DNA from 3 places in the Desulfobacter hydrogenophilus genome. Region 2 is predicted to be linked to each of the others. Evidence: riboswitches for the same ligand, from Rfam matches in the RefSeq annotation. Region 2 holds a riboswitch; each other region holds the start of a gene.
What was found. A riboswitch is a leader RNA that binds a small molecule or an ion and turns the genes downstream of it on or off. The one in region 2 is predicted to bind thiamine pyrophosphate.
Positions count from the first base shown of each region.

Region 1 (4,272 bases), 2.2 Mb from region 2:
GATTAACACACGTTGCATCAGTAAACCTCACTTTTTAAGAAGTTGACGGTCAGGGTTTTTGCGGTAGCATCTGTGTAGGTCATTGTCAGCGTTACGAATTTAATGTCGCTTTCATCATCCTCGTCTGTGGTGCCGTCCCCGTCATTGTCCACAGTGTCTGTATTGGACCATTGGGTGACGTTCCAGGTGGCTGCGGATATGGATCCGGGTAGAACGAATCCGGTCAGTTCACTGATCGTATGAGCACCGACGTCAAACACTGCATCAGAATAGCTTTGGTTGGTCAGGGTTTCATATATGTTTTCTCCGGTAGACCCTGCAATGGTCAGTTTGTTGGCGGATGCATTGCCACGGGTGGAACTGATATGCATGGTATTGATGGCTAAAATGCCCACAGCCAGGACCATCATGGCAATCATAGCCTCAATCAGGGTGAATCCGTTCTGGTTTTTTATGATTGTTTTCATGGCACATCCACTCCTATAATCCTAAATTGCGGCAGCGAATTCTAAGTGTTCGGAGCCGGCGCCTGTAATTGTCGTTGTACGGCCCCCACGTCTGCCCGGAGGGGGACGGGGGTTTATATTGGGTTGTATTGGTAAAACTTGTGTCTTTTTTTGGGGATGCGGCAAGAATAGTGATCTGTACGCTTCTAACGTCAGAAGGAGTGGCCGTCACTGCTTCATTGCTGTCTATGTAAAGGAATTCTACGGCCTGGATCTGTTCGGCAATGTCCTGATACCCGCCCCCGCCAGCCTTAATGACAATATTCACAGGGTCTGGTACTCCGTCCCCGTCACTGTCTGCTTCGGGAATACCGTTCCCGTCCGCATCGACGGAGGGTTCCAGGCCAATAACAAAGGTTTCATCCGAATCCAAAACGCCATCCCCGTCAGTATCTGTTTCAAACTGGATTCTTCCTGCATTTGTGGGGGTGACGGAAAAATTTCCGCTGGCCGTGGGATCATAACCGGCCATGCGAAGGTCAATGGCGATTATTGAAAACGCGGCCCGTAGATTTTGTTGCATTTCAGCCACCTGGTCTTGGGTATAGTAAGCTTTTTGCTGGGATAAATAGGTGGCATAGGCCGCCCCTGTAATCATTGCACCGATGACCAGGGTCATCATTAATTCGATCAGGGTAAATCCCTTCTGGTTGTTTACGGCCATTCTGGTCCACCCCATTTTAGTAGTTTGACTAATCCACTGGACAGTGTACCTACGGCATAGGTCGTGCCGTTGTTCGGGTTGGTAAGGTAGACATATCCGGCATTTCCTATGCCACTTGAGTTAACAACGAGAACATTATTTGGTGATGGATAGGTAATGAAATCACCAAAGGTCGAGCCTACAGGCGTGGTTGCATTTCCATTGCCAAATTGAACTCTGTTTTTATACGTCGGTGACAGCAGCGACACGCTTCGTTCAATGACGTTATCGCCTGTTCCGGTCATATCCCCGGCAGAGTCCCAGTCGTCATCAGCACCTTTATCACTGCAAATGTAGTAACAGCTGTTGGTCGTATCAAAAACAATGGCCGCACTGGCATTCTGCTTAACCGCAATCATGCGGGCCTCCTGCATAGCCGAATACAGGTCCCTTGCCGCAGATTTGACGCTTAAGTTGTCAAACCAGAGCATCAGGTTCGGAACAGCCATTGACGCGGAAACTCCAATAATCGCAATGACAATCATCATTTCAATCAGTGTAAATCCGCCATTATGCTGTTGTTGTCCGGGAATCATTCTCTTTAAAGATCTTTTAATCATGTTATCTTATCTTTTATTTGTTGTTTATATCTATATTATCCCGGCAGGGTGTCAATCATCAGGCTATAATCGGGAAAAATCGTCATTTGGGGCCGGATTTTATAAATACGCTGAATGGTAAAGCAAAAATCATTCCAATCAGCCTCGTCGTTAACGGGATCTTGAATAAATCGCCTTATTCTTTACCATACATTAATACGCGTGTCTCGGGTATGGTTCAACCTATATATCTGTATCTAAAGTTCGGCTTTTTCTTAAGAAATATTTAATTTTTTCGGATGTTAGCCAGGCAAAATGCATAGAAATTGCTTGACGTCATGGTTAAATTTCACCAAAACCATTAAATAAAATTAATACTACAGGTGTCATTGGTTTTCAATCATTGTTTTAACCGTGTCGAAAATCTGGTCTCAGGATCAAGACATTGACAGAACCTTCCGAATCAAGTATTTGATATTTTAGTTGATCACGGGGGTGCTTTCGTAAAAGCTGAGAGAAGTTGGCTCAAGACTTCAACCCTTGGAACCTGATCCGGTTCGTACCGGCGTAGGGAAAGTGATTGAAGCTTTGGCATAGAGCTTGTTTGTCATTTTCCCGCCTTTTCCGTTTCAGTTTCCCTGCCCAAAAATAAATATAAACAGGAGATGTACACATGTCACAGTCATATACGACTCAGATGGATGCAGCCAGAAAAGGTATTCTCACCCCGCAGATGGAACAGGTGCTCGCCAATGAACCCATCTCAAAACAGGAGCTGATGGAGGGCCTTGCCGAGGGCAGGATTGCTATCCCTGCCAATAAAAATCATTTAAACCTGAAAGCAGCAGGCGTGGGAAAAGGGCTTAAAACTAAAATTAACGTTAATTTAGGCGTATCCAAAGATGTCTGCTGTTTTGATTCAGAATTAAATAAAGCGAAGTTGGCGATAGAGTACCAGGCAGATGCCGTCATGGACCTGAGTGTATCCGGCGAGACTGAAAAATTTCGAAAGCGTCTGGTGGAACAAATTCCCGTGATGATCGGTACGGTGCCTATTTATGACACCTTAACCCGTACTGGAAAGCCCACAGAAGAGATAACCCTGGAAGATTGGTTTGAAACCGTTGAGATTCATGCCGCCAACGGGATTGATTTCATTACTATCCATGCCGGGCTCAATCAAAAATGCGCCCGAAGCATTAAGGCGAATCCCAGGCTTTGCGGAATTGTCAGCCGGGGTGGGGCTATTCTGTTTGAATGGATGGAAAAAACCGGCAATGAAAATCCCTTTTATGAACACTTTGACCGGCTCCTGGACATTTGTCAGGCCCATGATGTCTGCATCAGCCTGGGGGATGGACTCAGGCCGGGTGCGATAAAAGATTCAACAGATGCCCCCCAGATCGAGGAGCTGATCACCTTGGGAGAACTGACCAAGCAGGCCTGGGAAAAAAACGTACAGGTTATGATTGAGGGACCTGGTCACGTGCCGCTGCATGAGATAGAAATGAACATGAAACTTCAGAAAAAGCTTTGCCACAACGCCCCGTTTTATGTGCTTGGCCCCTTGGTTACCGACATTGCCCCCGGCTACGACCATATCACGTCAGCCATTGGCGGTGCCCTGGCCGCCATGCATGGTGCCGACTTTTTATGTTATGTCACCCCTGCTGAACATCTGCGACTGCCAACCGCAGACGATGTTAAACAAGGTATTATTGCATCCCGGATCGCCGCCCATGCCGGAGATTTGGCCAAAGGGCTTAAAGATGCTGAGATTATAGACCATAAAATGAGCAAAGCCCGGGGGGCCCTGGACTGGGAGGGGCAGTTCGATTGCGCCCTGGACCCGGAAAAGGCCAGGGAATACCGCAAGTCGTCCCAGCCTGGGGAAAAAGAAGTCTGTACCATGTGCGGTGATTTTTGCGCTGTTAAACGTGTGGGGGCTCTGCTTGGATAGCGGCTTCATCCTGACAAGTTGCATCAATCGTTTTATATTCATGCGTCAGTACTGAAGTTAGGATTATTGAAACAATAAAATCCACTATATGGTTTGTCTTTCCAACCGTATTTGTGGATTTTAAAATTTTTATGGCCCTTAATGACATTGAATTGACATTTAAGGGGATTAGTTTTAGAAGAAATAACATTTGAGGTAACGGATAATTGGGAGAAAATTAATGCACATTCGTCATTGTCTACCATCAACCTTTTTAATTTGTTTGATCTTTACCGCCTTTATTTTTGTTTCAGGGTGCGGGGTTTTTCAGGGGGCGTCTGCCCCGGAACAGGGTCAATCCACCCAGTCGGAAGTTGAGACTAAACCCCTTGCAATTTACCATGATTTTGAGGATGTGCTGGTGCCCGAGGAATTGACAATTATAAAAAACCGCACGGTCGTGGTCTCAACACCCGGATTTAGATCCGGAATCCTTACCCTTAGGGGGCGGGTGGAGTCCAATTCTCTATATAACTTTTTTTCCATAAATATGGAAAAGGACAACTGGGAGGTCATTTCCAGGAT
Region 1 covers NZ_CP036313.1:2,589,712-2,593,983, forward strand. The annotation lists gene EYB58_RS11485 (pilus assembly PilX family protein) at 1-18, opposite strand, end outside; gene EYB58_RS11490 (type IV pilus modification PilV family protein) at 18-467, opposite strand; gene EYB58_RS11495 (PilW family protein) at 481-1,170, opposite strand; gene EYB58_RS11500 (GspH/FimT family pseudopilin) at 1,161-1,769, opposite strand; TPP riboswitch at 2,230-2,341, shown strand; gene thiC (phosphomethylpyrimidine synthase ThiC) at 2,422-3,708, shown strand; gene EYB58_RS11510 (hypothetical protein) at 3,929-4,272, shown strand, end outside.
Region 1: it holds a riboswitch for thiamine pyrophosphate, as region 2 does, so the genes downstream of both, thiC (phosphomethylpyrimidine synthase ThiC) here and thiM (hydroxyethylthiazole kinase) in region 2, are expected to answer to the same signal.

Region 2 (4,272 bases):
TAAAAGTGGGCATAATCGTTGAAAACACGGCACACCAGATTCCCAGACAAAAGAAGCCATGGGCATAGGTGCCTAAAAGCGGCGTGATGGCATCGGCCATTTCAAAAAGGGTATTCACATGGATACCGGCCGGGTGAAGTACACAGGCACCGGTCAAATAGATGGCCGTACAGTAAAGACCGAATGCCCCAAGAAGCGAAAGGGCCGTATCAAAACGGGCTGTTCCCAGATCTGACACCCCCCACCCTTTTTCATGCACGGTATAAGTCTGCATGGACAAAATGGTCACATGGATGGAACCGCCCATGATAGCGGTCATCATCAAAATTTCAGCTTTTCCAAAATGGGAGAAATCCGGCAAAAGCCCGCCAACAGCCATGCCCAGGTCCGGCTTTGCAATAAAAAGGGTGCCGATAAAGCAAACCACAAGCAAAGAGACAATAATCTTGCACAACATCTCAACAATCCGGTATCCGCCGTGGGCCACCAGAACATAGAACGCGATGGTGAATACGATACCCCACCAGGGGACATCAAGGCCGGATACATATCCGGTCACCGCAACCAGAATTTTTAAAAGCACCACATTGCAAAGCCAGATTACCACAAGGGCATCCAGTGTCACAAACCAGGCAGGCAGACTGCCCCATTTGTCCTGCACAATGGAAACAATCCCCCTCCCCCCGATCAGCGCAGTCTTGGCCGCCATGTACTGGCAGACGAAGGCCAAAATGACACTAAGGACCACCACCCATAAAAAATCATAGCCATAGGTCCCACCGGCCTTGGCAACACTTAAAGTGGTTCCAGGCCCCGCGGCCACGGCACTGATGATCCAGGCAGGTCCTAACGCAGATATAAAACGTTTGAAAGACATGCCTTTACCGGATGAATTATTTTGACCTTCTTTTAAATCCGCCATAAAAATCTCCTGTATCTCAAAGGCTGTGAACTTCAGCCCTGAGATATTGATGAATATCCGCTTCCCGAAGTGCGTACAAACTGTCTATAAAATGGGGCAGAAAAAAGCCCGGACCTGTCACCCGTGATGCGGCCAGTTCCCCGGCAATGCCCGTAACGGCAACGCTTGCAATCGCAGCGTCAAAACCGTTTTCAGCCACGGCATAAAAAGCGGCACAGATGGCGGAAAGCATGCACCCGGTACCGGTTACCGCACCCATGAGTTGAGATCCGTTGGCGATTTTAACCATCTTACCCTGCCCCAGCACCATATCCGTGTTCCCGCTGACAACAAGTGCAGATGCGGATTCAAGAAGCGCGGTGGCGCCGCTTGGCAAGTCATCCGCATTTCGATCGGGCCGGCCGTGCCCGGTCAGAATGGCCCTGGCCTGTTCCGGAGAAATCCCGCTGTCCACCCCTTTGGTGGATAAATGGTCTGCAGCAAGGGCGCAGATTTCCGAAGGGTTGCCCCGGATAATTTTTGCCGGGGCAAGGGTGCAAAGTTCCCGGGCAATATCCGTACGGAAGGGTCCTGCCCCGGCCCCCACAGGATCCAGGACAACGGGTTTTTCTACGTCTCCGGCAAGGGACATCAAGGATTTCATAACCGAAATACGATCCGCAACCGGGGTACCGGTATTAATGCAAAGGGCGTCCGATACACCGGACATATACGCTGCATCATCTTCTGCCCAGGACATCATGGGTGATGCCCCAAGGGCCAGAAGCACATTGGCGGTCTGGTTCATGACCACAAAGTTGGTCACCACATGGACCAATGGTCTTGTATCGCGCAACGCGGCAAAAAGCCTATAGGTATTTTCGGCCAGTTCATGGACGTGCATATGCTCACTCTTTCCTTTATATCCCGGGCATTTTTCCCGGAAAATCAATTATTGTTTCCCCGGCAGGGGACGCTTAAATAAAATAAGGCAGGGGGAAAACGGCATGTGGATTGAGGCGGTACACCACAAAATCTATACATGGAATCAAAAGGCGGGAATAAGTGGAAAACCGAAGGTTCTATCCGCTTCCCTGCGTCGGCATTATCCGCATCAGGTTCCAAGGGTCAGGAATCGCTTCCTTCTCAGCCGGTTAAAGCACCCCCAGCAAACGTTATTTTCAATAAATGTACTATGTACGGCAACCGATGATTTGTCAATACATTTTAGACACACCAAAGAGACGGGCAAGGAAGCAAATTCATCCAGTTTTGTTTGACAATTGGCTTGAAAGAATTATTTTATCAAAAATAATACCACAATGTAGTACTGATGATTGATATTAACCCGCGTCTCAACCCATTAAAGAGAATATGACCTTTGAACACTTCCCCCAACGAAATTCAATCATCATCTTTTTTCTCTATTCTGACATGTGGTTTAGTTACAGGGTCGTTACAAGTTGTCCTTTCCGTATCATATGCAGCACTTGTCTACGGTGGACAACTTTCTCTTTATTCCGCCCAAGGGGTAGGCTTTGCTTTACTCGGTGCTCTTATTACCGCAACATCCCTTACTCTTTTTTCTGCCTTACCCGGGACTGTCGGAAGTAATCAGGATGTGTCTGTTGCAATTTTCAGTTTAATTTCCCTGTCAATTGTTGCCTCCATGCCTCCTGGAGCTGATTTGGAAAATACATTTTATACGGTCGCTTTAACCATTTCGATTACCGTACTGCTTACAGGATTGTTTTTTCTGGGATTAGGGGCTTTTGATTTGGGCGGTTTGATCCGATATTTGCCTTACCCTGTAGTTGGTGGTTTTTTGGCCGGGACAGGCTGGTTGCTGTTTACCGGTGGATTGTCGCTAACTGTTGAAACTGAAAATTTTAAAGAAATTTTTCAATCCCATTTATTGGTCAGATGGCTTCCCGGTCTTTTGTTTTCATTCATTATCCTGGTTGTTTCCAAACGATATCGCAATAGCATTATATTGCCTGGAATCATATTTTCGGGCTTTTTTTTATTTTATGGCGCGGCATGGCATTTGGACTATTCCATTGATGATCTTTTGAAAAACAAATGGCTTTTGGGGCCTTTCCCAGAGCAAAGCCTATGGAAGCCGATCTCTGTAACCAATCTTTCCATGGTTGAATGGAATGTCATTAAAAATCAAGCTGCCAATATTGTAACCGTTATGGCTGTTAGTTCTTTAACCCTCCTGCTCAACGCAAGCGCCATGGAATTGGAAACAAAGAAAGATATCGATCTGAATAAGGAGCTGCGTTTGGCAGGTATTACAAATTTGCTTTCGTGTCTCAGTCCAGGTTTTGTTGGTTTTCGACAGCTTAGTTTGACCAATTTGAATTTTAGAATGGGGGCTCAAAGTAGAATAACCGGCCTTATTGGAGCATCCGTCATAGCGTTTACTCTTTTTTGGGGGATATCAATAGTTTCGTATTTACCAAAAATTATAATGGGCGGCGTTCTCATGTATTTAGGCCTGACTTTTCTTGTGGAGTGGGCCTATGAAACATGGTTTACTTTACCTAAAATCGATTTTGCTATTATCTGGCTTGTTTTGCTGGTGATTGCTACATTTGGTTTTATGCCTGGTATTGGCGTAGGCCTTGTTGCTGCAATAATTATGTTTGTTGTCAGCTATAGCCGTACCGAAGTTGTGCGTTACGAATTGACGGGAAATAACTATCAAGGTCTGTTCTCAGGGAATTCAGATCCGAGTCTGATTGTAGAAAAAAAAAAGGAATATGTATACATCCTTCGGCTACCGACGTAAGGCGGGACAGTTTGAACCGTTTGATCAAAGTCTTCCAGGACGTCAGCCTTAAAAATAGGGCATCTCATAAGAGGCCTATTCTACGGCGTGTCCCGGCTTAAAACGGTAGCCCATCCTTCAGTTACAAGGCTTCATTTTTTTTGGCACGGCTCATCGATTGTTTGAGCAGTTAAAGAAAAAAATAGCTTGTATCAGCAACGATGAAGATAATTTTATTATCCTGGATTTTCAGCGAGTTGATGTTTTAGATTCAACCGGCATGCTGAGTTTTAAAAAATTAAAAAACCTAATAAACATCTCCCAGACTCATCTTATAATTACCGCGCCCAATTCCCAAATACATCAGCAACTTTTAAACGGAGGCCTTTCCTCATCGCACCCTTTGATTCACTATTTCCCAGATTTAAATGCCGGCGTTAAATGGTGTGCAAAAAAAAGGCTCAAACAGACACCAAAACATCTTTACGATCCCCCATCACTGACGGAACGCTTGTTTATAAATTATCCCCAAAAAATGGATCTTTCACAACTTCTCCAATATTTTGAACGAATAAAAATTGAATCCGAAACATGC
Region 2 covers NZ_CP036313.1:411,755-416,026, forward strand. The annotation lists gene EYB58_RS01855 (Nramp family divalent metal transporter) at 1-922, opposite strand, end outside; gene thiM (hydroxyethylthiazole kinase) at 939-1,805, opposite strand; TPP riboswitch at 1,976-2,078, opposite strand; gene EYB58_RS01865 (SulP family inorganic anion transporter) at 2,283-3,698, shown strand; gene EYB58_RS01870 (STAS domain-containing protein) at 3,811-4,272, shown strand, end outside.

Region 3 (4,272 bases), 1.8 Mb from region 2:
GCGTGCATCCGGCGCCGCCGCCTTGATATTACGTGCAATGTAATCTCCTCCGACAATATCGAGAATGACATTGGCGCCCTTCACTTCATTTCTAACAATTTCAACAAAATCTTCCGTGTTGTAGTCAATAACCCGATCGGCGCCGAAACTTTTACAGGCTTCACATCGTTCTGCAGGGCTGTCAGTGGCATAAACCTTTGAGCCGAAAGCTTTTGCAAGCATGATGGCCGTTGAGCCGATACCGCCGGAGCCGCCGTGGACAAGAAAGGTTTCCCCTTCTTTGAGTCCGGCCCCCATGAATACATTGCTCCAAACCGTGAAGAACGTCTCGGGAATTCCCGCGGCTTCCACCAAACTCAAGCCTTTTGGAATTGGCAGGCAATGGGGCGCCAAAACGGCACAATACTCGGCATAACCGCCGCCGTTGGTCAGGGCACAGACTTGGTCTCCCACAGACCAATCGTTGACATCGCTGCCGGCAGCAACAATGGTTCCTGCGATCTCCAGACCCAGAAGGTCCGATGCGCCCTTTGGCGGCGGATAAAGCCCTTTACGTTGAACCATATCGGGCCCGTTTATACCGGTGGCCGCCACCTTGATCAGCACCTCTTCCGGTTTTAGCTGGGGCAGAGGTCTGCTTCCCACAGAAAGGGCCTCGGGACCGCCCGGTTCGATAATTTCAATCACTTTCATCTGTTCCGGTAATGTGGATGTCATCGCTGATTTCCTCCATCGTAAATGATTTTGAATTTACGTCCATTAAATATCGTCAGGGTTTTTGTAAAAGTTACTGAGATTAAAATTCTCCCGTTCACGTTATAATTTAACTTAAGTGTCAGGTCAAATCATAAAAAGGTGAGCAGGTCAACTCGTCGTAGAGTTTATCCAGGGCAACGCTTTGGACGAGTCTTTTAATAGGGCGGAAATTTTGTATATAGTCTTTGTCCTGATCCATCAGGATGATTCCAATATTTTTAAAGGAGGGCATCTGATCAAATTGTCGCAGAATAGACCGTCAAGAGATCAGGGACGATCACAATCGGCTAAAGGTTGTTGCAATTACTTTTTCATAGCTTCTTCAAAGAAATCGAGTTCATATTGTGTTGATAGCGTGAAGGCTTTCAACATTTCCTGATAAAGCTCTTCATCTGCCTCTGATGCTAACCGTTCTACAATATCAATAAATCTTTGCGTGTAGTGCTCGTATTCTTCACTGTGATAGGTGTCGATCCACATCTGGTATTCGTTGTCAGCTTCCGCAATGGTCAAGATGTGATTACCAACACTGTTATATACCCAGAAACAAGGTAAAAGTGCCGCAGCAGCAAGAGCAAATACGGAATTTTCACTGTGATTGAGCAGAAAGGAGGTGTATTTCTCGATTGCAGGAGACTTTTTTTCAGCTTCCTCAATATCAAAATATTTCAGGAACTCATTATGAAGGGCTTTTTCAATGTCCAGCCCATCTTTGGCTAACATTTGAAAGAATTGCTTTTCAGATTTGTTGGGCGCTTTTTCGGCGACCAGGTCCAAAGCCAGATTATCATCCTTGATATAAAGGATATCCTGCGACAGGAAATGTGCAAAATTATTTTTATCTAACGTGCCTTTCGCCAGTTGTACAACAAAGGGATGAGTAATTGTATCCTCATAAATAGAAGCTATCGCATCCCACATTTTTTGGGTGTATTTTCCTGCCGCTTTCATATTCTTCATCACCCCTGATTCTTCTATTTTTATTTTTTAAAGGCACAAATGGCAACATAATCACCGCAGTCAAACCCCGGAATGGGTTGTTCTTCCATATTGTTTGAATATAGCGGATGTTTAGTGAGCGTTTGTGCATAATCAAGGTCTTGAAAACCTGCTGTTTTAAGCATCTCGACTTTCTCAGTAGTTGTACGCCAGTTGGCAACCTTTACAAATTCAATTGGATACGGGTCCCTTGGGTGAACTCCTTCCAACAAAGGATGTTCCCAAGTTTCGAGACTTTTTGCCAGGTTATACATGGTTGCGTATGAACTTTCCTTAGGCACATCAATAACCACGATTTTACCTCCTTTTCTCAAAGCAGTATAGGCTTTGTGAAACACGGACTGCAGGTCATTGATATAGCTTGGTGTGCCGTTGAATAGGATTGTATCGTATTGTTCTTCGCCCAGATCGGCGTCTTCCGCTGTGGTTACATCAACAATTATCCCGCGTTTACGGGCAATCTCAGCCATTCCGTCTGATGGTTCGAGACCGTACTGAATGGGAATTTTAAAATCTCTTTTCAGGATTGATTCAAAAAGACCACTTCCGCACCCTACAGAAAAGGTATCACCCGCATCTTTCATAAAATAAGCGACCAGGTTCACCTCTGAATTTAACAGATTAATATTGTCAAAAAACCACGCATCATATGCTTCTGCAAATTCGTCAAAACTTCTTTTTTTATCCATACTGACCTCCGAAAAGAAACCGTTATTATCAACCCGGTGCAGACAATGTATTTTTATAGGGAGGCACAACTTGAAGAGGTATGATCCGCTTCCCTACGTCGGTATTACCCGCATCAGGTTCCAAGGGTCAGGAAAATTTTTCCTTCTCAGCTTTTGCATGCTCCCCCAGCTAAATTTTGTTGTGTATTTATGCTCTGTAACCAGCAGATTGTCAATAGCCCTTTCAATCCTGTTGGCTCAAGCTGCTGTCTTTTGCATCAGTTGATCATCAGTGGTTTTACATGTTCTAAGTGTATGATCATTCATTCGGAATCGGCAAGGATTAACATCACCCTTTTGACGATCATCCCCCAAAGAGGCTGCCTATGGCTTTTTTATCCGTGACAATGGAAATGCGAATACTTTACCGGTAGCATTTTGCGCAGATAAGCTATAAACCGGGATTTGAATGTTTCCCTATAGGTTAACGATGGTTTGGTTAAGCCGATGGAAGATACCAAGGCTTGAGCTTTAACAAGAGTATCGAACGCCTTTTGAATAAAGCCTATCGGCCAACAATCATAGACAAAGTCAACACGGTTTGATTTCTAAAATTATCCTCCAAAATTTCCAGTAATCCAAACGATTTTTTTGCCCATTTCTCTTCCTGAATTTCATGGATCGGATAATTGTTCAGAACTTCGGCATGACCTCACAATGCTTTTATCATTCATGACTTTTTTCAAGTCTACAGCCACCATAAGAAGAACATATATTGTTGGTTTTTAACTTTCTGCTTTTTTAACTGTTTTTTTATTTATCATTAGGATTATTGAATTAAGTGAACCGGGCTTGTTAGTTTGACTTTTTTGCCGGAGTTATTCTTCCTGCCGAATAAAGGCTTTGCTCCGGACAAGGAGCCAGAGGCTTCCGCAGACACCGCCCACGACAATCTGCATAAGGCCTATGCCTGGAATCAGGTGTGCAGGGACAAGAGAAATAAGAAACATGCCAAGGCTCCCCATGAACATGCTTGTAAAGTTTATCAAAGATGCGGCAGAGCCCGTGTCTTTGTCCTGTTGTGACAACAGCAGACTTGCCGTAGGCGGCCGCATCATATTTATGGCAATGGTGGCTGTGAGCATGGTCAGAGCGAACAGGACAGGAGAAAGGCTGCCGGCCGCATCAATTATAATGCCGCAGATGACTATAACCCCAAATCCGCCTGTAATGACGGTGCCCGGACGAATCCGTTGTGACAGCCGGATATACAGCAAAGGGCCTGCCAGTGCACCAAGGGCGTTAAAGGCGAAATATAAACTGTACAGGTTTTCACCCATGCCAAAGCCTTCGATATATATAAATGAGGAGGCCCCGATAAAGGCCATCAACGGCAGGGGAACCAGGGAAAAAATTCCCAGAGGAACTGAGAATCCCGGATTTTTCAATACAATAGCAAGCCGGCCAAGGGATTGTAAAAGGGAGCCCGCATACCTTTGTTCAAGGGTCTCGTCCAGGAACAGTGAAAGGCAGAGCGCAAGGCTCCCCACACCGGTCAAAGACCAGAAAATGGCCTTCCAGGACATGAAGGTTATGAGCCATGCGCCCAGCACCGGGGCCACAACAGGGGCGGCCACCACCATGGCCATGACCACAGCCAGGACCGACTCCCGTTGGCGGCCGGTATACATATCCTTGACCATGGCAGTGACAACCGCCTCTGCAGCCCCACCGCCAAAGGCCTGAACCACTCTGGCCAGAATAAGCTGGATCACGTTCAGGGAGAGGGCACATCCAATACTGCCAAGCAAGTACAGGCCAAGGCCTGTCAGAAGAACGGGTTTTCTGC
Region 3 covers NZ_CP036313.1:3,700,062-3,704,333, forward strand. The annotation lists gene EYB58_RS16520 (NAD(P)H-quinone oxidoreductase) at 1-717, opposite strand, end outside; gene EYB58_RS16525 (TenA family protein) at 1,060-1,707, opposite strand; gene EYB58_RS16530 (class I SAM-dependent DNA methyltransferase) at 1,737-2,444, opposite strand; TPP riboswitch at 2,518-2,621, opposite strand; gene EYB58_RS16535 (Bcr/CflA family efflux MFS transporter) at 3,302-4,272, opposite strand, start outside.
Region 3: it holds a riboswitch for thiamine pyrophosphate, as region 2 does, so the genes downstream of both, EYB58_RS16530 (class I SAM-dependent DNA methyltransferase) here and thiM (hydroxyethylthiazole kinase) in region 2, are expected to answer to the same signal.